DNA from 4 places in the Streptomyces sp. NPDC006798 genome. Region 1 is predicted to be linked to each of the others. Evidence: riboswitches for the same ligand, from Rfam matches in the RefSeq annotation. Region 1 holds a riboswitch; each other region holds the start of a gene.
The links. A riboswitch is a leader RNA that binds a small molecule or an ion and turns the genes downstream of it on or off. The one in region 1 is predicted to bind cobalamin.

Region 1 (5,545 bases):
TCCACGCGTCCTCGGCGAAGCCGCCGCCGGAGGTGACGCGGAACGTCTGCACGGCGCCCGCGTCCACGGTGGTCGAGAGGTCTTCGCCGGGCACTCCGACGGTGATCAGCGATTGGTCGGCCGGATGCAGAACGCCGGCCCGGTAGGGAATCATCGCGAGCGCCGTTCCGAAACCGTCGCCGCGCTCCTCGACACCGGTGACACTGGCGGCGTCCTGGCCGAGGCCGAGCAAGGGCTTCGGGTATCCCGCCACCAGGGTGTGGCTGAACACGGCGATGACGCCCGCGAAGGTCACCTGGCCGAGTGATTCGCCGGGAGCACTCACCGCGAACTGGTGGGGGGTGGAGCTCAGGGCGGCGGCATAGCGGTCCCCTCGTTCGGCCACCCCGGGTACGTCGCCGCCGTTGCCGGTGTCCTGACTGACAACGGCGGTGGTCTGCGCGGTGCCGTGGATGTAGAAGAAGTGCCCGGCGTCCTCCGCGCTGCCGATGGACTCGCCGGGCGCGCCGATCACCAGGAAGGGGGCGCCTGCGGAGGTCTTGCCCGCGGTGAGGGCGTAGCCGGTCCAGTCTCCGGGCTCGGGGGATCCGCCCAGCGGTCTGCCGGTTCCCTGCAGATGCTCTTTGACCGGCTTTCCGCTGTTCAGGCCCGTGGGCGAGCCGTAGACGATGTGTACCAGACCGGTGTCGACAATGGTGTCGAGATCCTCGTAGGGGGTGCCGATGACGAGATCGGAACAGCCGTCGAGATCGGCGTCGTAGACCGCGAGAGCGTGTCCGTACCGATCAGCGGCCTCGGGGGCCCCTGGGATCCCGGCCGCGCCCTGGGCGAGATGGACTACGCCCTTCGCACCGCCGTAGACAACGGTGACCCGCCCGGCCCCGGCCATGCCCGAGACGGTGGCTTCGGGGTCGGAGACCGCCGTGTCCCGGATGCCGTCGCCGTTGAAGTCGGAGTCGGCGCCCGCACACGTGGCGGCCGGGGTCGCGGCCGCCGCCTGGTGTACCGGAGCCGAGCTCAGGACGAGTGTCAGGGCGCATACCGAAGCCGCGACCGCCGTTGCCCAGCGGGGGCGAGGCCCTGATTCACCGTGTCGGTGTCTGAGGGATAAGGGTCTGACTATCACTGTTCGTACTCATTGCCTTCCTGGGACGTGACGCTTCGACGGCTGGCTTTCGACAGCGCGATGCGATCGTGGAGCAGGTACGTGGCGACGCACTCGTCGCAGAGCGTCCTTGGTGGTGACCGTCGGACGGAGGCGGTGTCCGTGGAAGCCTCATGGGCGGAGTACGTACAGACCCCCGGGTTTCTGCGTATGCCGTACAGCGCACTGCGCGAGGTTCACGTATGGCATGAGCACCGTCAAGAGCAGGGTGTGGCTCAGGTGGCCGGAACAAATGGCAGTGACAACAGATGAAGTCGGCCATGTGCCGGTGCTCAGGAGGCCCGGGGCGTGCCGGAAAGCGGCTGCGTACAGAGAGCCGAGTGATCCACATCGGCTGGTTACCGGCCCTGGGCGTGCTCGGGGTTGGTTTCTACGGCGCTTGCCCCATACGTCCCCGGGGGCGGAGACGCCCGCGCGTCTCCGCCCCCGGGCCGTTCGTCAGCCGTCCGCCAGTTCCTCGCGGATCGTACGGGCCGCCGTGACCAGGTTCTCCAGGGTCGCGCGGGTCTCCGGCCAGGCGCGGGTCTTGAGGCCGCAGTCGGGGTTGACCCAGAGGCGTTCGGACGGGATGGCCTTCAGGGCCGTACGCAGCAGTCGGGCCGCCTCCTCGGGGGAGGGGACGCGGGGGGAGTGGATGTCCCAGACGCCGGGGCCGGCTTCGCGGGGGTAGCCGTGGGCGGCGAGTTCATGGGCGACCTGCATATGGGAGCGGGCGGCCTCCAGGCTGATCACGTCGGCGTCGAGGTCGTCGATGGCCTGGACGATGTCGCCGAACTCGGCGTAGCACATATGGGTGTGGATCTGGGTGCCCGGCGCTGCGCCGGACGTCGACAGGCGGAACGCCTGCGTCGCCCAGGCCAGGTAGTCGGCGTGGTCGGCGGAGCGCAGGGGGAGGGTTTCGCGGAGGGCGGGTTCGTCGACCTGGATGACGGCGGTTCCGGCCGCCTCCAGGTCGTCCACCTCGTCGCGCAGGGCGAGGGCGACCTGGCGGGCGGTGTCCGCGAGGGGCTGGTCGTCGCGGACGAAGGACCAGGCCAGCATGGTGACGGGGCCGGTGAGCATGCCCTTGACGGGGCGGTCGGTGAGGGACTGCGCGTAGGAGGTCCAGCGGACGGTCATCGGTGCCGGGCGGGAGATGTCCCCGGCGAGGACCGGCGGGCGGACGTAGCGGGTGCCGTAGGACTGGACCCAGCCGTGCCGGGTGGCGAGATAGCCGGTGAGCTGTTCGGCGAAGTACTGGACCATGTCGTTGCGTTCGGGTTCGCCGTGGACCAGTACGTCGATACCGGTCTTCTCCTGGAAGGCGACGACCTCGGCGATCTCGGCCTTGATCCGTACCTCGTAGGCCGCGGTGTCGAGCCGTCCGGCGCGCAGATCGGCACGGGCCGTCCGCAGTTCGTCCGTCTGCGGGAAGGAGCCGATGGTGGTGGTCGGCAGTGGCGGCAGGCCGAGCCGGGTGCGCTGGGCGACGGTCCGTTCGCCGTAGGGCCGGGAGCGGCGGGTGTCCGCCTCGGTCACCGCCGCGGTACGGGCGCGGACGGCCGGGTCGCGGGTGATGGGGGAGTTCGCGCGGGAGGCCAGCGCGGCCCGGTTCGCCGCCAGCTCGCCCGCGATGGTGTCGGTGCCCCGGCTCAGGCCCTTGGCGAGGGTGACGATCTCGGCCGTCTTCTGCCGGGCGAACGCGAGCCAGCGCAGGACCTGCGGGTCGATATCGCGTTCGAGGGCCGCGTCCAGCGGGACGTGCAGCAGGGACGAGGAGGCGGCGACGTCGACCCGGTCGGCCAGGCCGAGCAGGGTGCCCAGGGTGGCCAGCGACTTCGCCAGATCGTTGATCCAGATATTGCGGCCGTTGACCACACCGGCGACCAGGCGCTTCCCGGGCAGTCCGCCGACGGCGGCCAGCTCGCCCAACTGGGCGCCCGCGTGCTCGGTGAAGTCGAGGGCGAGCCCTTCGACCGGCGACGCCGCGAGTACGGGCAGGGCCCGGCCGAGCCGGTCGAAGTAGGAGGCGACCAGCAGTTTCGGACGGTCCGTCAGGGCGCCGAGGTCGCGGTAGGCGCGGGCGACGGCGTTGAGTTCGGCCGGGGTGCGGTCCTGGACGAGGGCGGGCTCGTCCAGCTGCACCCAGTCGGCGCCCGCCGCCCTGAGGTCGGCCAGGACCTCCGCGTAGACGGGGAGCAGCCGGTCCAGCAGGGTCAGCGGATCGAAGTTCCCGGCCACCCCCGGCGCGGGCTTGGCGAGCAGCAGATAGGTCACCGGGCCGACCAGCACCGGGCGGGCCGTCAGACCGAGGGCCAGTGCCTCGGTCAGCTCCGCGACCTGCCGGCCGGAGTCGGCGGCGAACACCGTGTCGGGTCCCAGCTCCGGCACCAGATAGTGGTAGTTGGTGTCGAACCACTTGGTCATCTCCAGCGGCGCCACGTCCTGGGTGCCGCGGGCCATGGCGAAGTAGCCGTCGAGCGGGTCGTCCGCGAAGGCGGTACGGTGCCGGGCCGGGATCGCGCCCACCATCACGGTGGTGTCGAGAACGTGGTCGTAGTACGAGAAGTCACCGGTGGGGACCTCGTCGATACCGGCTTCGGCGAGTTCGCGCCAGTTGGCGGCGCGCAGTTCGGCGGCGGTGGCACGGAGGGCGTCGGCGGTGGTCCGGCCCTTCCAGTAGCCCTCGACCGCCTTCTTCAGCTCCCGGTTCCGCCCCTGCCGGGGGTAGCCGTACACGGTGGCCCGGGCCGCCGCGGCTGCGGACTTCGATGTCACGGAGATCTCCTTCACGAGATGAATCCCTGAGATCCCGGCGACGGGACGAGGGTGCGAAGGAGTGACGTACCGGCGCTGCCGACGCGCCGTGAGGCGCGGATCACCGCTGGTCCGTACGCCGACCCGCCCACGAGGTCACCGGGATGTCCGCGCGCGGAATCGTCCGCGTGCGGGCAACGGGCAGGTCTTCGGACTCGCGGGCACATCCACCGGACCTCCGGCGGACACCTACTGGCCGTCGCTTCCCAGACCCGGCCGGGCCCAGTGCGTATGACGGCGGTCGTTCCCGCTCACCGCTGCGGGGCAGTCCCGGATTCCCACCGGGTTCCCTCTTACGACGCTCCCGTCCGGCTGACGGGGCGAACCAGCTGCGCCGGTCAGCTTACGGTGCCGCCGGGCGCACTGTCAGGTGAGGTCCGGCTGCCGGACCTCACCCCTCCTCGTGATCCCTACGACCCGGGGCCCGGGCGCCCTCAGTCCGTGAAGTCGACCCCGCTGTCGCGCCGGGTCCGGTCGACGGAGAGGGAGAAGACGTCGGGGCGGCCGTAGTGGCCCGCGACATCGAGGTCCAGGGTCTCCCCGTACCGCCCGGCGGTGTCCAGGGTCGCCGTGAGCAGCCGCGCCTCGCCGTAGACCGGTGCCATCACCCAGGAGCCGTCCGGGCCCGCGACGCTCGAACCCCCGGTGAAGAGCAGACCGTCCTCGGGCGCGTCCGGGCCGACCCCGGCCCGGTAGGCGGGGAGCAGATCGGCGGGGACGTCGTCGGTGGAGAGCACGAGTCCGGCCGAGACCACGAAGCAGCGGCCCTCCAGCGCGTACGAGCGGGCCGCGATCACATGGCTCTCCGGCATGTCGGGCCAGGCCGCGACATGGATCTCCTCGTGCTGTGCGTGCAGGGAGTGCCGGGCCAGCGGATGGAAGTGCTCCCAGCAGACCAGCGACCCCACCCGGCCCGCCGGGGTGTCGACGACCCGCAGCCCCGCCCCGTCCCCGGGCGCCCAGACGATCCGCTCGGTGTGGGTGGGCGTCAGCTTGCGGTGCACATTGAGGGTGCCGCCGTCCGGGCCGATCGTCAGCAGGGAGTTGTAGAGGGAGCCGGAGGCGGGCGCGGCCCGCTCGTTGAGGCCGAGGACCACCGTCACCCCGTGCTCCCGGGCCGCGGCCCGGACCGGGGCGAGGGCGTCGTCGCCCCCGGGGTCGAGAACCGGGCTCTGCTCCAGCAGCCGGGCGTACCAGCGTCGGGCCTCGGCGTCCCGCCACCCCGCGAGGCCGAACACCCAGGCCGGGTAGCAGGTCAGCCAGGTCTCGGGGAAGACCACGAGATCGGCGCCCGCCCGCGCGCCCTCGGCGACGTAGGCCGCGGCGCGCCGCAGCGACTCTTCCAGATCGAGCAGGGCGGGCGGCTGCTGGACGACGGCGACGGTGGTGGTCATGACGGCTCCTCCCGGGTACGTCCGTACAGCGCCGGGCGCCGGTCCGCGTGGACGTCGTTCAGTTCGCTGATGGCCTTGTCCCTGGCGTCGGCGAGGGGGAGGGCCGCTGTGAGGACCGCCTCCTCGCCCAGGCGCAGCGGGGTCACGGGGTAGCCGTCGGCGTCGACGATCGCACTGCCGCCCAGCCAGT
Region 2 (5,545 bases), on a different contig from region 1:
CGTCCCGGATCCCGGGGCCGCCGCCTCCGTTCCCGTACGCACCAGGAACACCCCGAGTAACAGCACGCACAGCAGTACGTACCACGCGCCGTACCGGGACGGACGATGCGCGGGCGGGGGAGCGGGTGGCGGGACGGCTGAGGGCATGACGGGCGTACGAGGCCTCAGCCCCGGGTCGCGGCCCGGCGGCGGCGGACCGCGAAGAGCACGGCCCCGCCCGCGACCGCGGCCGTCACCAGGGCCGAACCGGCGGCGATCCGCTCGGTCCCGGGCTCCGGCAGACTGCCGCCCGCACCCGCGTGCACCCCGCCGCCGGGCTTCACGGAGGGATCCGTACGGTGGTCCGACGCGCCGTCGTGGGCTCCGGTGTCCGTCGTGCCGTCCTGGCCCGCGGCATCGGGGACAGCGGGGTCCGTGACACCGGGGTCGCCCGCGGAATCGCCCACGGGACCGGTGTCGGCCGGGTCCTGGAGCGCGGAGTCCCCGTCGGCCGGTTCGTCGACCGCCGGGTCCGTCGTGTCCGTCGTGTCGCCGGCCCGTGCCGCGGCCTTCGCGTCGACCAGCAGCCGCGCGGTGCCCCGCTCGCCCTGACAGTCGAACGTCACGTCGTACGCGGACCCGGGCCGGGCGTCCGGGGCCACCGTGGCCGTGGCGGGCAGCTCCTCCGTCAGGGTCACCGGCGCGAAGGCGTCCGACGAGGCCGTCACGGACGGCGCCTGACACTCCGCCGCCCGCAGGGTCACCCTGCCGCCGGGCGCCACGCTCGCCGGGGTGACCGTGAACGTGAACGAGGTCAGCTGTTCCGCCGGGGCGAGCGCGCCCCCCTCACCGCCCGTTCCCGTTCCCGACCCCGGTACGGGCGCGGGCACCGGCGCCGGAGGCGTGACGGCGGCGGTGGCCGGGGCCGCGACCGCGAGTCCGGCGGCGGTGGCGAGGGCGGTGAGCGACGCGAGTCGTACGGCACGCATGGTCAAGTCTTCCGACGGGAACGAGGGGGCGGACACCCCATCCCGACCGACGTTAGGAGCGGGCCCGCCACCCCGCCACCGCTGCGCCGCCGAACGGTCGGACCCGTCACTCCGACGCGGGCGGCCCGTGCTCCGGCCGAGGGGCGCGCCCGTACCGGCTACGTCTTGCGGTAGCCGTACGCCTCCACGGCAGCCGCCTCCACCGACACCAGATCGCCCCCGGCCGCGGCCGTCACCACGGCGGCGATCGCACCCTCCAGGAACGGCGCGTCGACCAGTCGGGTGTCCGGCGGCAGTTCGCCGCCCTCGGCCAGCAGCGCCTTCACCGTGAGGACGGCGCTGCCGAGATCGACCAGTACGGCGACGCCCGCGCCCCGGTCCACCGAGGCCGCCGCCGCCGCGATCAGCTCGGAACTGGTCCCCAGGCCCCCGTCCGGCGTACCGCCCGCCGCCGCGACCGGCGCGTCCGGGCCCGCGCCCGCCAGCGCCACCGCGAGCTCGGCCGACGCCCGGGCCACCGGACCGCTGTGCGAGACCAGAACGACCCCGACGGGACCCGGCTCCGCCGCCCCGCTCACGGCCGCACCGCCCCGGCGAGCGCCGCCATCAGCAGGGCGGACGACGCGGCACCCGGGTCCTCGTGCCCGATACTGCGCTCCCCGAGATAGCTGGCCCGGCCCTTGCGGGCGCGCATCGGAACGGTCTCCAGCGCGCCCTGTCCGGCGGCGTCCCGGGCGGCCGCGAAGGTGTCGGTGGAATCCCCGAGGGCGGCGACGGCCGGTTCCAGCGCGTCCAGCATGGTCTTGTCCCCGGCCCGCGCCCCGCCGAGTGCCGCCACCGCCGCGACGCCCTCCCGCAGCGCCGCCGCGAAGTCGCCGGGCGTGACCTCGGGCGCGTCGCCCAGCGCCTTGCCCGTACGCCGCAGCAGGGTGCCGTAGAGCGGCCCGGACGCGCCCCCGACCTTGGAGATCAGCTCCTTGCCCGCCGCGGTCAGCACGGCGCCGGGGGTCGCCTCGGTCCCGGCGGCGAGGGCCGCCGTCACCGCCGCGAACCCCCGCTGGAGGTTGGCCCCGTGATCGGCGTCCCCGATCGCCGAGTCCAGCTCCGTGAGCCGGGCGGCCTCCTCGTCGACCAGGGCAGCGGCCGCCGCGAGCCAGCGGCGGAAGAATTCGGCGTCGAGCACGGGCCCTCCCGGGTGCGGTGTCCGTTCCTGATGTACGCGATGGTCGTCGGTCGTTCGTACGGTGCGCGGAACCGGCCCCGGCCGGCCGGGGGTGCTCCTCAGCCGCCCCAGCGGAGCGCCGGGGTCCGTACCGGCGCGTCCCAGAGCCGTACCAGTTCCTCGTCCGCCTGGCACAGCGTCACCGAGCAGCCCGCCATGTCGAGGGACGTCACATAGTTTCCGACGAGGGTACGGGCCACGGGCACACCCCGCTCCCCGAGCGCCCGGTGCACCTCCGCGTTGAAGCCGTACAGCTCCAGCAGCGGAGTGGCGCCCATCCCGTTCACCAGCAGCAGTACGGGACCGCTCGGCCGCCGGTCGGTGACCAGGGCGTCCACCGTGAAGTCGGCGATCTCCCGGGAGGTCATCATGGCCCGCCGCTCCCGCCCCGGCTCGCCGTGGATACCGATCCCCAGCTCCAGCTCCCCCGAGGGCAGCTCGAACGTCGGGCTGCCCTTCGCCGGGGTCGTCACGGCGCCGAGCGCCACCCCGAAACTCCGCGACACCTCGTTCACCCGCCGCGCGATCGCCGCCACCCGCTCCAGCGGCGCGCCCTCCTCGGCGGCGGCGCCCGCGATCTTCTCCACGAAGAGGGTCGCGCCGGTACCCCGCCGCCCCGCCGTGTAGAGACTGTCCGTCACCGCCACATCGTCGTCGACCAGCACCTTCGCCAGCCGTACGCCCTCGTCCTCGGCCAGTTCGGCGGCCATCTCGAAGTTGAGGACGTCGCCCGTGTAGTTCTTGACGACGAACAGCACCCCTTCCCCGCTGTCCACGGCCGCCGCCGCCCGGACCATCTGATCGGGTACGGGGCTGGTGAAGACCTCCCCGGGGCAGGCGGCGGAGAGCATCCCGGGCCCCACGAACCCCCCGTGCAGCGGCTCGTGCCCGGACCCGCCGCCGGACACCAGCGCCACCTTCCCGGCCACCGGCGAGTCCCGCCGGACGATCACCCGGTTCTCCACGTCCACGGTCAGCTCGGGATGGGCGGCGGCCATCCCCCGCAGGGCATCGGCGACGACGGTCTCGGGGACGTTGATCAACATGCGCAACGGTCTCTCCTCGGCGGGCTGGCGGGCGGCGCCCCGTGATCGGGCCGGGCGGCTCGGTCGGTCGCTCCCCGGGCTCCCGGGGGCGGACATCCGAACCAGTATCAGTCGGGAGCGTCCTTTCGCGGAGGACCGCCACCGGGCCGCCGTGCCGTCCGGCCCCCCTGACCCGGGGCCGGACGGCGCGGCGGCCCGTCCGGGGACCGGATACGGCCGGTCCCCGGGGGCGCGAACGCCGGACCGGTCAGAAGGACGTCCAGGTGAAGGAGACCTGGTCGCCCGGGTTCAGCTTGAACTGGCAGCCACCGACGGGGGTGGGAGTCCCGTTGACGGCGATGCTCCAGTACGCGGACGTGCCGCCGCTGACGTTCTTGATGGTGTCGACGAAGAAGTCGTCGAACGAGGCGTACCAGGTGCCGTCCCAGGTGAAGCCGTGCTTACGGGCCGCGTCGTCCAGAGCGGCGGTGGGGGTGGGCACCTTGGAGGCGTGGGCGCCGCCATTGGTGCCGTCGCACTGGTGGGTACCCCCACTGGCGGTGGTGACGTCATGGCCCCTGGTTCTGACCTTGCCCTGGAACAGGGGTCCGTCCGGGCCCTGGACGGTGAGTCCGACCCTGATCGGGGCGTTGGTGTGCGGGGTGCCGTGGGCCGTCGCCGGGGCGGTGGCGAGGGCGGTGAACGCGAGGCTCAGGGCGGCGGTGGCGATCGTGGCGCGGCGCGTCGTACCGAGGGACATGGCGGGCCTTTCTGGCCGGACCGGGCCGACGGTACGAACCCGTTCGGGCGTACCGCTCCGTCCCGCCGTGGGCAGGAGGATCCGGGGCCGGGAGGGCTGTCGCACCGCAGACCGTGGCAGTGGAAGCGGACCTGCCGTGCGGCGGGCGCTCCGACTCTGGCGGCGCCACCGGGCGCCGCGCACGGTTGCAGGTCAGTGCCGGAATTCCACCGGCTTCCCCCGTTCGCACAGCCATTCAGTTATGGCCCGAAGGCGCTCGGGCAGACGCATCGTACGGTTCCAAGGGCCGCCCGGCCAAGGGGTGTTGACAGCCGGACGCGGCCCTGCCCCGCATCGCCCTCACCGGGTCCGCACCCCAGGCACCCCGTCCGTTCACCGATCGTCGGATTCCGGTACGCAGATGGAAGTTCGAAGGTTCCGGCACCGGCGAACCGGCGGATCGGTAGGGTGCGGACCTCCGGCATCGCGGATTCACGCAGGGGGAAGCATGGTGTATCTGGTCGAGTTGCCCGTATCCGGGCCGGGCGACGACGGTACGGGCTCCGCTCCGCCGGACCCGGCCGGTGTCGTCCGGGTCCAGATCGAGGAGGCCGGGGAAGGGCTGGTCCAGGTCGCCCGTCCCGGACAGGTCGTGGCCAGGGCGACCAGGTCGCTCGATGAAATGCTGGCCGGGATCCGGCCGGTCGCGGAGAACTTCGTCGACGGATTCCGCGACATGGCCCGGCGACCCGACGAGATCGGGATCGAGTTCGGGCTCTCCCTGTCGGCCGAGGCGGATGTGGTGATCTCCCGGACGACCGGCCAGGCCAACTTCAAGGTCACCCTGACCTGGCGCAATCCGCAGCCCGGCGCACCGGGGGCGGACACCGCGGGATGACGGGGCCGCAGCCACCGTCGGGCCCCCGGAGCACGGCCGCGCCCGAGCCGGGCCCGCCCGCCCCGGACGCGGCCGTCCTCCGGGTCCGCGACAGCCGGGGACAGACCGTCGGCGTGGCCTTCCTGGTCTCCGACACCATCGCCCTGACCTGCGCGCATGTGGTCGACGCGGCGCTCGGCACGGCCGGGGACGCGGCCCCGCCGCCCACCGCCCGGATCCGGGTCGACCTCCCCCTCGTACCCGCCGCGCGGCGTGACGGCGAGGCGCCGTCGACGACGGCCGGAGTGGAGCAGTGGACGGCACCCCGGGCACCCGGCGGCAGCCCCGCCGCAGCCGCCGCGCCCGGCGATATCGCCGTACTGCGGCTCGACGCCCCCCTGCCCGCCGCCCGCCCGGTACGGCTCGTGGACCCCGGCGAGGTCTGGGGGCACCGGGTCCGGGCCTTCGGGATCCCGGCCGGCCGGCCCGGCGGTGTCTGGCACGCCGGAGTGCTCCGGGGACGGCAGGCCGACGGCTGGGTACAGGCCGATCTCGACGGCCGGGGCTACCCCGTGTCGCGCGGCTTCAGCGGCGGCCCCGTCTGGGACGACCGGCTCTCCGGCGTGGTCGGCATGATGGCCGTCGCCGAGGCCGGGGAACCGGCGGTCAGCTATCTGATCCCCACCGGCGGGCTGCTCGCCGCCCGCCCCGAAC
Region 3 (5,545 bases), on a different contig from region 1:
CGCGTGAGGGCGACCCGGCCGGGGTCCGCGGCGTGCACGGTGAGCCGGGGGTCGCCGGGGAGCGGCCGGTCGGGCGCGGGACGCAGGGTGGCGTCGACGGCGCGGCGGGCGAGGGCCGCGGCGGTGCCGATGCCTGCGACTGTGGTGACGGCGGCGGCCGTCGCGGTTACCGGGCGCACCGTTCCAGTGTGGGGACGACCGCGCCCCGCTGCCAGTGGGGCGCCTCCCGCGGGGGTACGGGACGGGTTCCCGGTGGGGCCGCCCGGCGGTGTCCGTCGGGCGCGCGCCGTCCGGACGGACCGGCCGTCCGGACGCAACTGCGGCACATGAGGATCCGGCGGCACGAAAGGACCGGCGGCACAAGGGACCGGCGGCACAAGGGACCGGCCGTTCGGACTCGGACGGGGACGGGGACGGGGACGGGTGACGCGGAAGAACGGTACGGACCCCGGGCCGGGCGGACCGGTCGCTCAGCCCGGCTGGCCGTAGGAGCGGAGCCGGGCCGCGGTCTCGGTGAGCTGGTCGTGGGTGAGGAGGCGCGGGGCGAGCCCGGGTACCGACGCGGCGAGCAGCCAGACCCGGCACATCCACTCCAGCTGGGCCGTGCGGTCGTACGCCTGCTCCAGGGTCGCGCCGACCGCGACGGTGCCGTGGTTCCCCAGCAGGCACGCCTCCCGTCCACGGAGGGCCGTGAGCATGTTGCGGGCCAGTTCGCCGGAGCCGTAGACCGCGTACGGGGCGACCCGGACCGGGCCGCCGAGGTCCGCCGTCATGTAGTGGACCGGCGGTACCTCGGTAACGAGGGCGGAGACGGCGGTGGCGTGCGCCGCGTGGGTGTGGACGACGGCCAGTCCGTCGCGGGACCGGTGGACCGCCAGATGCAGCGGCAGCTCGCTGGTGGGCCTCAGCTCGCCGATCACCTGGCGTCCGTCGAGATCGACGGCGGTGAGATCACGCTCCGTGAGCCGGTCGTACTGCACTCCGCTGGGGGTGACGAGGACCAGCGGCCCCACCCGGGCCGAGACATTGCCCGAGGTGCCCACGACGAGCCCCTCGGCGGCCGTTCTGCGGGCCGTTTCGACCAGTTGCCGCCAGGTCTGTTCGAGAGCGCCGTCGGAGGCGCGTACGGTCGGTTCGGTCATGGGTGCGATCCTGTCAGCCGGGGCGGCGGGGGGACAGAGCACCCGTGATGCATATCACCACAAGATCGGACGAATGAGGCTTTCCACCCGGGAGAGGCCCGTCATACCGGCGGCCACCCCTCCGGAAGAGCCCCCGAAAGTCGAAGCGGAATGGCGAGAACCGCTTGGATACACCCCCAAGCCGGTCCCAGTTCACCTTCCGTTCACCCAGGTTACTTACCTTCGGCGAGCCACTGACCTCCAAAGATTGCCTGGGTAAATGGAACACATCACGCTGCTGCTCGCGATAGTGATCGTGACGGCTCTCGTGTTCGATTTCACGAACGGTTTCCATGACACCGCCAACGCGATGGCGACGACCATCTCGACCGGCGCCATGAAGCCCAAGACCGCGGTGGCCATGTCCGCCGTGCTCAATCTCGTCGGCGCTTTCCTGTCGGTGGAGGTCGCCAAGACGATCTCCAGTGGCATCGTCGACGAGGCAGGCATCACCCCAGAAGTCATCTTCGCGGCGCTCGTCGGCGCCATCCTTTGGAATCTGCTGACCTGGCTGGTCGGACTGCCGTCCAGTTCGTCGCACGCCCTGATGGGCGGTCTGATCGGCGCGACCGTCGCCTCCGTCGGCTTCAGCTCGGTCAACGGCGGCACGGTGATCACCAAGGTCCTGATCCCGGCCATCGCCGCTCCGCTGGTCGCCGGCCTCGCCGGTTACATCGGCACCCGGCTGACGTACCGGATCGGCCGCAACACCGACCTCAAGGCCACCGACAAGGGGTACAAGGCGGGTCAGATCGCCTCCGCGGGTCTGGTCTCCCTGGCGCACGGCACCAACGACGCCCAGAAGACCATGGGTGTCATCACCCTGGCCCTGGTCGCCGGCGACATCCTCGCCCCCGGCTCCAACCCTCCGATGTGGGTCATCGTCTCCGCGGGTGTGGCCATCGCCCTCGGTACGTACCTCGGCGGCTGGCGCATCATCCGCACCATGGGCAAGGGTCTGACCGACCTCCAGCCGCAGCAGGGCTTCGCCGCCCAGACCAGTGCCGCGACGGTCATCCTGGCCTCCTCTAACCTCGGCTTCTCCCTCTCCACCACGCACTCCTGCTCCGGTGCCGTGATGGGCGCCGGTCTGGGTCGCAAGGGCGGCGTGGTCCGCTGGTCCACCGCCACCCGGATGTTCGTCGCCTGGGGTCTGACCCTTCCGGCCGCCGGCCTGGTCGCCGCGGCCTCCGAGTTCGTCACCAAGCAGGGTGACTGGGGCGTCGCCGCGGTGGCGGTCTTCCTCGTCGCCTCCTCCGCCGCGATCTGGGTCGTCTCGCGCCGCCAGGTGGTCGACCACACCAATGTGAACGACGTCGACGACGACACCACCGGCACCGGTGGCACCGGCTCCTCCGGCGACGGCCAGGACTCCCCCGGTGTCGTCACCACCGCCATGGCCGCCGTCACCCCGCCGCCCGCCGGGGTGGTCGAGGACGGCGAGCTGAAGACCACCATCCCCTCCACCACCCCTGCTTCCGCGCCGTCGGCCCCCGAGACCGGTCCGGCCAGCCCGGCCGCGGTGTAAGGACGTATCACCATGAAAATCGACTGGGAAGCCCTCGGCTCCGTCTTCGGTGTCAGCCTCGTCGGCACCGTCCTCCTCGTGGGCCTGTTTGCCCTGGGAGTCATCGGCCTGACCAAGCAGGAGGCCGCCGCGGCCAACGGCGGCTCCGCGCCCCTCGCCCGTACCGGCGCCTACGCCTGCTTCGTGCTCTGCACGGTGGCGGTGGGGTACGGGATCTATCTGATCGTCACCTGATCCCCGCGGGTCTCTCCCGACCCGCCGATCCGGCTGATCGTCTTCAGCGTCCCGGCCCCCTGATCCGCCGGATCAGCTCGGGCCCCGGCCGTCCCCACGGCCGCGGAGAGCCGGGTCCGACCCCCGACGGGTCGGACCCGGCTCTCCGCTTTCCCCGCCGTCTTCCTGGTCGCCTTCCCGGTCCCGGCTGCTGGATGTGGCCCTGCGCACACTGCTCCGTCGCAGGTCAGGGGCGAGTTGACGGCCCTTCTCACCCCGTGGTGGACTGCCGGGGCCACTACGGAGGCAGCAGAGGAAGCCGGTGCGAATCCGGCGCGGTCCCGCCACTGTCACCGGGGAGCACATCCCCGGGAGCCAGGAACTCTCGCCGCCGTTTCACGTCGAACCAGGGCGCGGACACCCTGAGTGAGGACAATTCGCCATGCGCGGCATCGTCACGGCCCCCGCTCACGGGGCCGCACCCGGGTCCCCCGGCCCTTCGGGGCCCTCCGGCTCTTCCGGCTCTTCCGGGGATCCGATGAACGCCTACGGCACGTGCCGCGCCGCTGACGCCCTTCCCGGCTCCCTCACCCACCTCTCCCCCGGGCACTGAGCGATGCGGGCGGACCGGGTCTTCGCCATCGGCGCCACCGCCGGTCTCCTCGGCGATCTGCTGCTGGGCGACCCCCGCCGGGGCCATCCCGTCGCCGCCTTCGGGCGGGCCGCGGGCGCGGCCGAGCGGCTGCTGTGGCGTGACCACCGGGGCTGGGGCGCGCTGTATACCGCAGGATGCGCGGGCGGCGCCGCCGCCGTCGCGGCCGTGGCGGCCCGTGCCGCGCGCCGGCAGCCCGCCGCCGCCGTGGCCCTGACCGCCGCCGCCACCTGGGCCGTCGTCGGAGGTACGTCCCTGGCGCGGGAGGCCGGGGCGGTGGGCGCGGCGCTGACCGCCGGGGACCTCGACGCCGCCCGGGCGCGACTGCCCCATCTCTGCGGACGTGATCCCCAGGCCCTGGACGGGCCGGAGATCGCCCGGGCCGTGGTCGAGTCCGTCGCCGAGAACACCTCGGACGCCGTGGTCGGCGCCCTGGTGTGGGGCGCGGTGGCGGGGGTGCCGGGGCTGGTCGGATTCCGCGCGGTCAACACACTGGACGCGATGGTGGGGCACCGTTCGCCCCGTTACCGCCGGTTCGGCTGGGCGTCGGCCCGGCTGGACGATCTGGTGGGCGCCCCGGGGGCGCGGCTGACGGCGGCGCTCGCCGTGGTCGCGGGCGGGGACGCCCGGGGTGCCGTACGGGCCTGGCGGGCGGACGCGCACCGGCATCCCAGCCCCAACGCGGGCCCGGTCGAGGCGTCGTTCGCGGGCGCGCTGGGTGTCCGGCTCGGCGGCACGCTGGCGTACGGCGGCCGGGTCGAGCACCGGGCCGTGCTGAACGGCGGGGCCCGGCGGGTCGCCGTCGGGGACATCGAGCGGGCGGTACGGCTCTCGCGGCGGGTGAGCGCGCTGGCGCTGGGGGTATGTGTCGCGGGGCGGCTGATCGCCGGGCGGGCGGCGGGGCGACGGCTCACGGCGGCCGGGACGGGGACGGGGGCCGGTCGGGCGCCGGCGATGGTTGCCCGGGGCGGGTGACGGATTTTCCTCCGACCGGACATCGGTCCACAGGGCCCGACGAGATTTCCGGTCGGGGTCCAGCATGAGATCCGGGACGCGCGGCGGAGGGATGGCCGCGGTTCCCGGGACGACGGCACGACTTATCGGCAGGGCCTCCTCGGAGGCATCGGGCAGGACGGAAGGGGGTGGCGGCGATGGCCGGGCGGAAGCGCGGCGGCGGGCTGCTGGTCGCCGGGACGACGTCGGACGCGGGCAAGAGCGTGGTCACGGCGGGAATCTGCCGCTGGCTGGCGGGCCGCGGGGTGAAGGTCGCCCCGTTCAAGGGGCAGAACATGTCGCTGAACTCGTTCGTGACCCGGGACGGTGCCGAGATCGGCCGGGCGCAGGCGATGCAGGCGCGGGCGGCCCGGATCGAGCCCACGGCCCTGATGAATCCGGTGCTGCTGAAGCCGGGGGGCGACCGGACGAGCCAGGTGGTCCTGCTGGGCAGAGCCGTCGGAGAGATGAGCGCCCGGGGCTATTTCGGCTCCGGCGGGCGGCGCTCCGAGCTGCTGACCACGGTGCTGGAGTGCCTGGAGGAGCTGCGGGGCACGTATGACGCCGTGATCTGCGAGGGGGCGGGCAGTCCGGCCGAGATCAATCTGCGCCGTACGGATCTGGTCAACATGGGCGTGGCCCGGGCGGCCGAGCTGCCGGTGCTGGTGGTCGGGGACATCGACCGCGGTGGGGTCTTCGCCTCCTTCTTCGGTACGACGGCCCTGCTGGACGCGGTGGACCAGCGGCTGGTGGCGGGGTATCTGATCAATAAGTTCCGGGGGGACGCGGGGCTGCTGCGGCCGGGGCTCGACATGCTGACGTCGGTGACGGGCCGCCCGTTCTACGGGGTGCTGCCGTACGCCCACGGGCTCGGTATCGACGAGGAGGACGGGCTGCGGGTGTCGCTGCGGGGCGCGGTCCGGGAGTCGCTGGTGGCGCCGCCGGTGGGCGAGGAGATCCTCCGGGTCGCGGTCTGCG
Region 4 (5,545 bases), on a different contig from region 1:
CGGGGAAGGGGCCCGCTGGGCCGGGAACGCGGAAGGGCTCGGCGGCGACGGCGGCGTTCCGGCCGCGCTGCGCGATGCCACGGACCGGACCAGGACGACGGCCGGGGCCTCCGGAGCCGTACCGCGCCGGGTCTATACCGACGACTGCCGCCGCTCCGATGTCCTCACCCTCACCACGGACACCGTCCGCCACCACAACATCGCCTGTTCGACCGCCGGGGCCGAGGCGCCGTCCCGGGCCGTACGGAGCCACGAGGCGCAGCTCGAACAGTTGCGGAAGCTGGCCGCCCGGTACGACGTACGGACCGTCGTCGTCTCGATCGGCGGCGACGACGTCCGTCTGACGGACACCATGAAGGCCTGCGCCGCGGCCTGGCGCGACCGTACCGACTGCTCGACCGACCGGCGGATCACCGGCCCGGCGGCCGAGCGCGTCGCGGCGGTCGGGGAGAAGGTGGCGGCGGCCGTCGCGTCGGTGCGCGCGGCGGTCGAGGGCACCGGTTCGATGCCACGGGTCGTCGTCCAGTCGTATCCGCTGCCGCTGGCCTCGGGGGAGCCGGGCGCGACGACCCGGCTCGACGAGAACGGCCGGGACCGCTGGGGCGTCGCGGGCTGCCCCTTCTACGACCGCGATCTGCGCTGGCTCGCCACCGGGGTCGGCGGCGCGCTCAACGACCGGATCAGGGCCGCCGCCCGCCGCTCCGGCGCCGACTTCGTGGACGTCGGGGGGCTGCTCGAAGGCCATCAGGTCTGCGGCGGGCAGGCGTCGCGGACCGCTTTCGCCGCCGACGGGACGATCGCCGCGCCCGGTGCCGAACGGGCGGAGTGGGCGCGGTACGTCCCCCGGACGGCGGCCGAACCGCCCGCCGACGAGGCCCGGGAGGTCCTGTACCCCAACTACTACGGGCAGCGCGCGTTGAAGCGGTGCCTGGGGGAGGTAGTGGCACGGCTGGCGGCCGTGCCGGGGGCCGCGCCCGTCGAGGCGGTCTGCCGGGGCACGGCCGGGACCGCGCCGGAGGAGATCGCCGTGACGTTCCCGGCCACGACCGGCTGACACGGGTACGCGGCCACGTGGGCAGACGGCACCTGTGCCCCGCCGGAGATCCGGCGGGGCACAGGTATGCGCGCGGCGCCTCGGGACACCAGGTGTGTCGTCCCGTGACCGTCAGCCGGCCGCCGTCACCGCCCCCGTCGCGGCCGGGCGGGCCGCCCGCGCCTTCGCCGGGGTCAGCAGCCGCTCCGCCAACTCCCCGAAGACCAGGCCGAACACCGTCCACAGCGTGGCCTGTACGGCGAGCGTCGCCAGCCGGAACTCCCACAGCACAGCGGCCGGGAACCCCTTCGGCACCTCGTCGAACGACGGCAGGAAGGCATAGGCGAGCCCCACGGCCAGTACCAGCCCCGCCGCCGCGATCACCGCCGCGTACCAGGCGCCGGTACGGGGCGCCAGCCGGCGGCCGGCGATCACCGCCCCCACCGTGAGCGCCACGCCCAGTACCACCATGAGGAAGTAGAGGACCGTCCGCTGCCCGATGGTGTCGGGATCGCCGACGGCGGGCGGATTCGGCGGGTACTTCAGAAACGGCACGACATAGACGCTCAGCAGTAGGCCGACCGCCACCAGCAGGGCCGTGGCGCGCGGCCCGAAGCGGCCGGAGCGGCCGAGCGCCACACAGTAGGCGAGCGCCGCGATCCCGCCGACGGCGACCCCGAAGACGAGGACGCCGGTGGCGAGTCCGGCGGTCGACTGCACGGCCCGGCTGACGAGTTCCTCGCCGCCGTGGTCATGGGCGTCCGCCTCCTCGAACGCGATGGCCGCGTCGACCGGGCCCTCGCCCAGGAAGTACGCGACGGCCAGGGCGCACACCCCGGCGATCAGGCCCGCCAGCATGCCCCGGACCAGCAGTGCCCGGACGGTCCCCGAGCCGGTGGGCGCGGGAGTGTGCTGCTCGGTGTCGGTGTCGGTGATGGTGTTGCTGTGGGTGTTGATGTCCGTCGGGTTCATCCGCCGTCTCTCTCCCGTACCGGGGTTCAGTGGCACGGGAAGCCGAGCAGATGACGGCCGTCGTGGACCCACTCGTGGACGCTCTCGCCGGAGACCAGGGCGACCGCGCCCTGCTCGGCGCCGACGAAGTAGAGCAGGATCAGGGCCAGAATTCCGGTGAAGAGCGCCCAGGGGGCGATCTCCCGGAGGGAGAGGGGAGCGACGGCGACCGGCGTGCGGGCCGGTGCGGGGGTGAGCGGAGCGGCGGGTACGGCCGACTGGGCCATGACAACCTCCAGGGGGAACAACGCGTCCCGTTCGTGGTGCCTAGAGACGAGGACGCCGGGTCTGACTTCCCGCCGGGGAGACGGGTTCACAGTGGCGCGACCGTGCCGGATTTGCACCGGACTTCCATCACATCCTCGTCATGTCCACGCGACCGTACCGCGCCCGAACCCCCGCCGCCATGGCGCGTATTCGACTACCCCGGGCCGGATCCCGCGCCCGGGGCCGAAGATGGGACGGACGGCCACAGGAGCGGCCGGAGGGGACGGTGGTGTGGTGGTACGGGTCACCTTGCTGACGGCGGCGGCGACCGCGGCGGTCCGCGCCGCCCGGTTCGACCCGGGCGAGGGCTTGGACGAGCCGGGCCGGGCCGCCGCACGCGCCGCCGCCGACCGGGTACCGCGCGGCGGACGGACCGTCCTCACCGCCCCCTCCGCCCGCTGCCGGGAGACCTGCGCCGAACTCGGCCTCGGCCCCGGGCCCCGGATCGAGCCCGCCGTCGCCGACTGGGACCTGGGGCGCTGGCGGGGGCGAGGACTGGACGAGACGGCCCGTACGGAACCGGACGCGATGGCCGACTGGCTCGGCGACCCCGCGTCGGCCCCGCACGGCGGCGAATCGCTGCTCGACCTCCGCGCCCGGGTCGGCGGCTGGCTGGACGGCCTCGCCCACGGCCCCGCCGGGCGCCGGGTACTCGCCGTCGCCGAAGCGGCCGTCGTCCGCGTGGCCGTACTGCACGCACTGGCACTGCCCCCGGAGACGTTCTGGCGGCTGGACGTACCCCCGCTGAGCCGGACCGACCTGTCGGGCGACGGCCGCCGCTGGAATCTGCGCCTGGGTACGCGCCTTGAGGGACGGGACGCGGGGCCGTGACGCCGCTCCGGCCGCCCTTCCCTTCCGGGGCCGGGGGCTCCGCCCGGGGGCGACGGGCCGCCCGCAAACCCGTGGCCCGGCGGTGCCGTACCCGTCTACGCTGCGCCGCGTGAACCCACCCACCGGTCCGACCGGCCGTCCCGCCGCCGTTCTCCCCGAGTTGTACGTCGCCGTGGACGTCGAGGCCGACGGTCCCATCCCGGGGCCGTACAGCATGCTCTCCCTCGGCATGTCCGTCGCGGGCCGCCCCGACCTGGCCTTCTACACCGAACTGCGGCCCATCTCCGACGAAGTCGTCCCCGAGGCCCTCGCCGTCTCCGGGCTCGACCGCGACCGGCTGCTCCGCGAGGCACCCGCGCCCGAGGCGGCGATGGCCCGGGCGGCCCGCTGGGTGGACGGGCTGCGGAGGATCGGCCGCCCGGTCTTCCTCGCCGCGCCCGCCGTCTGGGACGGCATGTTCGTCCACTGGTACTTCGTCCGCTTCACCGGCGCGAGCCCCTTCGGCGCCACCGGCGCCGGAATCGACCTCCGCAGCTACTGGATGGGTCTGACGGGCGCCGAATGGCGCCGCTCCCACAAGAGCACCATCAAGGCGGCGACCGGGCTGAAGGGACTCCCGCACACCCACCACGCGGGCGAGGACGCGGCCGAGCTGGCCGCCGTCTTCGACGCCGTACTCGAGCGGTACGCCCCCGGGCCCGGCGAGCGGCCCCGCCGGGGCGGCGACCCGCGTCGGGGCTCCCCGGACGGCGCCGCGTAACGTCGGCGGGGATCCGTACACCGGCGAGGAGAGCTGACGTTTGACCGAGGAGGAGTTCACGGACTTCTACACCCGCTCCGTGCACCGGCTCACCGGCCACCTGTACGTCATGACCGGCGACTTCCACGAGGCGCAGGACGTGGTGCAGGAGGCGTTCGTCCGGGCCTGGGGGCACCGGCGGCGGCTGGCCGAGGACCTGGGGCCCGAGGCGTGGGTGAGGACCGTGGCATGGCGGCTCGCCGTCAGCCGGTGGCGGCGGGTCGTCCGGGGGCAGCGGGCCTGGCGGCGGCGCGGCGACCCCGCCGTCAGCGACGGCCCCGGGCCGGGCGCCGTCGATCTCGAACGGGCGCTGCGGGGGATGCCCGCGCGGCAGCGGCAGTGCGCGGCGCTCTACTACGTCTGCGATCTGCCCGTGGACCGGATAGCCGCCGAGACCCGGCTCTCCACCGGGACCGTGAAGACCCACCTCTCCCGGGCGCGGGCCAGACTCGCCGGACTGCTCGACGACCATCCTGCACGGACGACGGACGGGGGATCGCCGTGACGACCGACCACGACGAACTGGTGGCGGACCGGCTGCGGACGGCGGCCGCCCGGGCCGCCGGACGGGTACGGCCCGCCGAAGCGGCCGTCATCACCGACCGGGCCAGGGCCAGAACGCGACGGCGCAGGGCGGCGGGGGCGGGGCTGCTCTGCGTGGCGGTGACGGTGGTGGCGCTGCTCGTGGTCCGGCCGGACGCGGCACCCGGCCCTGGCCCGGGCCCGGTGGACCCCGCGGACGCCTCGACGGCCCCGATGGCGACGGCCTCCCCGACGCCCTCGCGCCCGTCCCCCTCGGCCACGATGCCGCACCCGTCGCCCTGACGCGGGGCGCTGCGTTCTCGGGGGTGGGGCACCCCCAGCGCCTCGGCCCTCCGGGCGCGGCCTTTTGCGCCAAATGCCCTGCTGGGCGGGTGTCGTCCGGCGACCGTGCGCCGTCCGTGGCTGGTCTCGCAGTTCCCCGAGCCCCTAGGTTGCCCTCCTCAACGTCCTTGTAAAGAGGCGAGCCTCCTCCCCAAGGGCAGTGCCCCTTTTTCCAGGGCCGGTGCAGAGGGAGAGTATTCAGGGGCGCGGGGAACTGCGCGGCCAGCCCAGGGCGGCGCGCGGTCGCCCGACTACCTTCGCCCGGCTGGGTGGGTGGCGTGGGCCTCACCCGGAGGGCCGAGGCGCTGGGGGTCCCCCCATTGCCGAAGGCATAGGGGGCGGAACTGCGCGACAAGCCCACGACGGCGCACGGTCGCCCGACAACACCCGCCCAGCAGGGCAATCGGAGCAAAGGGCCTCGCCAGGAGCGCGGCGCGGTTCGTGAGGTGCGTCACAGCGTGTCAACCGCGTAGGGGCGAACGTACGTATGCGTGTCGAGTAATCGACCGTACGAACCGTACGAGGAGCCCGATGGCCGACCAGTCCCTGACCGACGACCGCCCGACCGCCGGGCCGTGGATGCCCGCGCCTCGCGGCGGCCCCGGGGAGACGGGGAACGCGGGGGAGCCGGCGGGGTGGCAGCGTGCCACCGCCGTGGTCGGGGTGTACGCCGTGAGCGTCGCCGTCCATCTCGTCGTACTCACCGCGATGCTGCCGCCGGGCTGGTCGCTGCGGGACCG

Region 2: it holds a riboswitch for cobalamin, as region 1 does, so the genes downstream of both, ABZ714_RS32535 (DUF4430 domain-containing protein) here and metE (5-methyltetrahydropteroyltriglutamate--homocysteine S-methyltransferase) in region 1, are expected to answer to the same signal.
Region 3: it holds a riboswitch for cobalamin, as region 1 does, so the genes downstream of both, ABZ714_RS18780 (cobalamin biosynthesis protein) here and metE (5-methyltetrahydropteroyltriglutamate--homocysteine S-methyltransferase) in region 1, are expected to answer to the same signal.
Region 4: it holds a riboswitch for cobalamin, as region 1 does, so the genes downstream of both, ABZ714_RS16720 (CbtB domain-containing protein) here and metE (5-methyltetrahydropteroyltriglutamate--homocysteine S-methyltransferase) in region 1, are expected to answer to the same signal.

The regions. Positions count from the first base shown of each region.
Region 1 covers NZ_JBEYIS010000003.1:114,586-120,130, forward strand. Annotated here, with positions in the region: gene ABZ714_RS02855 (VCBS repeat-containing protein) at 1-889, opposite strand, end outside; gene metE (5-methyltetrahydropteroyltriglutamate--homocysteine S-methyltransferase) at 1,604-3,922, opposite strand; cobalamin riboswitch at 4,105-4,257, opposite strand; gene ABZ714_RS02865 (carbon-nitrogen hydrolase family protein) at 4,396-5,355, opposite strand; gene ABZ714_RS02870 (nitrilase-related carbon-nitrogen hydrolase) at 5,352-5,545, opposite strand, start outside.
Region 2 covers NZ_JBEYIS010000079.1:2,569-8,113, forward strand. Annotated here, with positions in the region: gene ABZ714_RS32510 (class F sortase) at 1-42, opposite strand, end outside; gene ABZ714_RS32515 (hypothetical protein) at 165-968, opposite strand; gene ABZ714_RS32520 (PTS fructose transporter subunit IIA) at 1,127-1,546, opposite strand; gene dhaL (dihydroxyacetone kinase subunit DhaL) at 1,543-2,151, opposite strand; gene dhaK (dihydroxyacetone kinase subunit DhaK) at 2,250-3,236, opposite strand; gene ABZ714_RS32535 (DUF4430 domain-containing protein) at 3,484-3,975, opposite strand; cobalamin riboswitch at 4,098-4,240, opposite strand; gene ABZ714_RS32540 (CU044_2847 family protein) at 4,463-4,852, shown strand; gene ABZ714_RS32545 (trypsin-like peptidase domain-containing protein) at 4,849-5,545, shown strand, end outside.
Region 3 covers NZ_JBEYIS010000025.1:45,346-50,890, reverse strand. Annotated here, with positions in the region: gene ABZ714_RS18800 (hypothetical protein) at 1-179, opposite strand, end outside; gene ABZ714_RS18795 (class II aldolase/adducin family protein) at 471-1,142, opposite strand; gene ABZ714_RS18790 (inorganic phosphate transporter) at 1,402-2,709, shown strand; gene ABZ714_RS18785 (hypothetical protein) at 2,722-2,943, shown strand; cobalamin riboswitch at 3,188-3,330, shown strand; gene ABZ714_RS18780 (cobalamin biosynthesis protein) at 3,539-4,549, shown strand; gene ABZ714_RS18775 (cobyric acid synthase) at 4,726-5,545, shown strand, end outside.
Region 4 covers NZ_JBEYIS010000021.1:72,156-77,700, forward strand. Annotated here, with positions in the region: gene ABZ714_RS16710 (hypothetical protein) at 1-1,054, shown strand, start outside; gene ABZ714_RS16715 (CbtA family protein) at 1,166-2,005, opposite strand; gene ABZ714_RS16720 (CbtB domain-containing protein) at 2,032-2,271, opposite strand; adenosylcobalamin (AdoCbl) riboswitch at 2,282-2,423, opposite strand; gene ABZ714_RS16725 (histidine phosphatase family protein) at 2,543-3,142, shown strand; gene ABZ714_RS16730 (exonuclease) at 3,252-3,902, shown strand; gene ABZ714_RS16735 (SigE family RNA polymerase sigma factor) at 3,943-4,446, shown strand; gene ABZ714_RS16740 (hypothetical protein) at 4,443-4,766, shown strand; gene ABZ714_RS16745 (hypothetical protein) at 5,337-5,545, shown strand, end outside.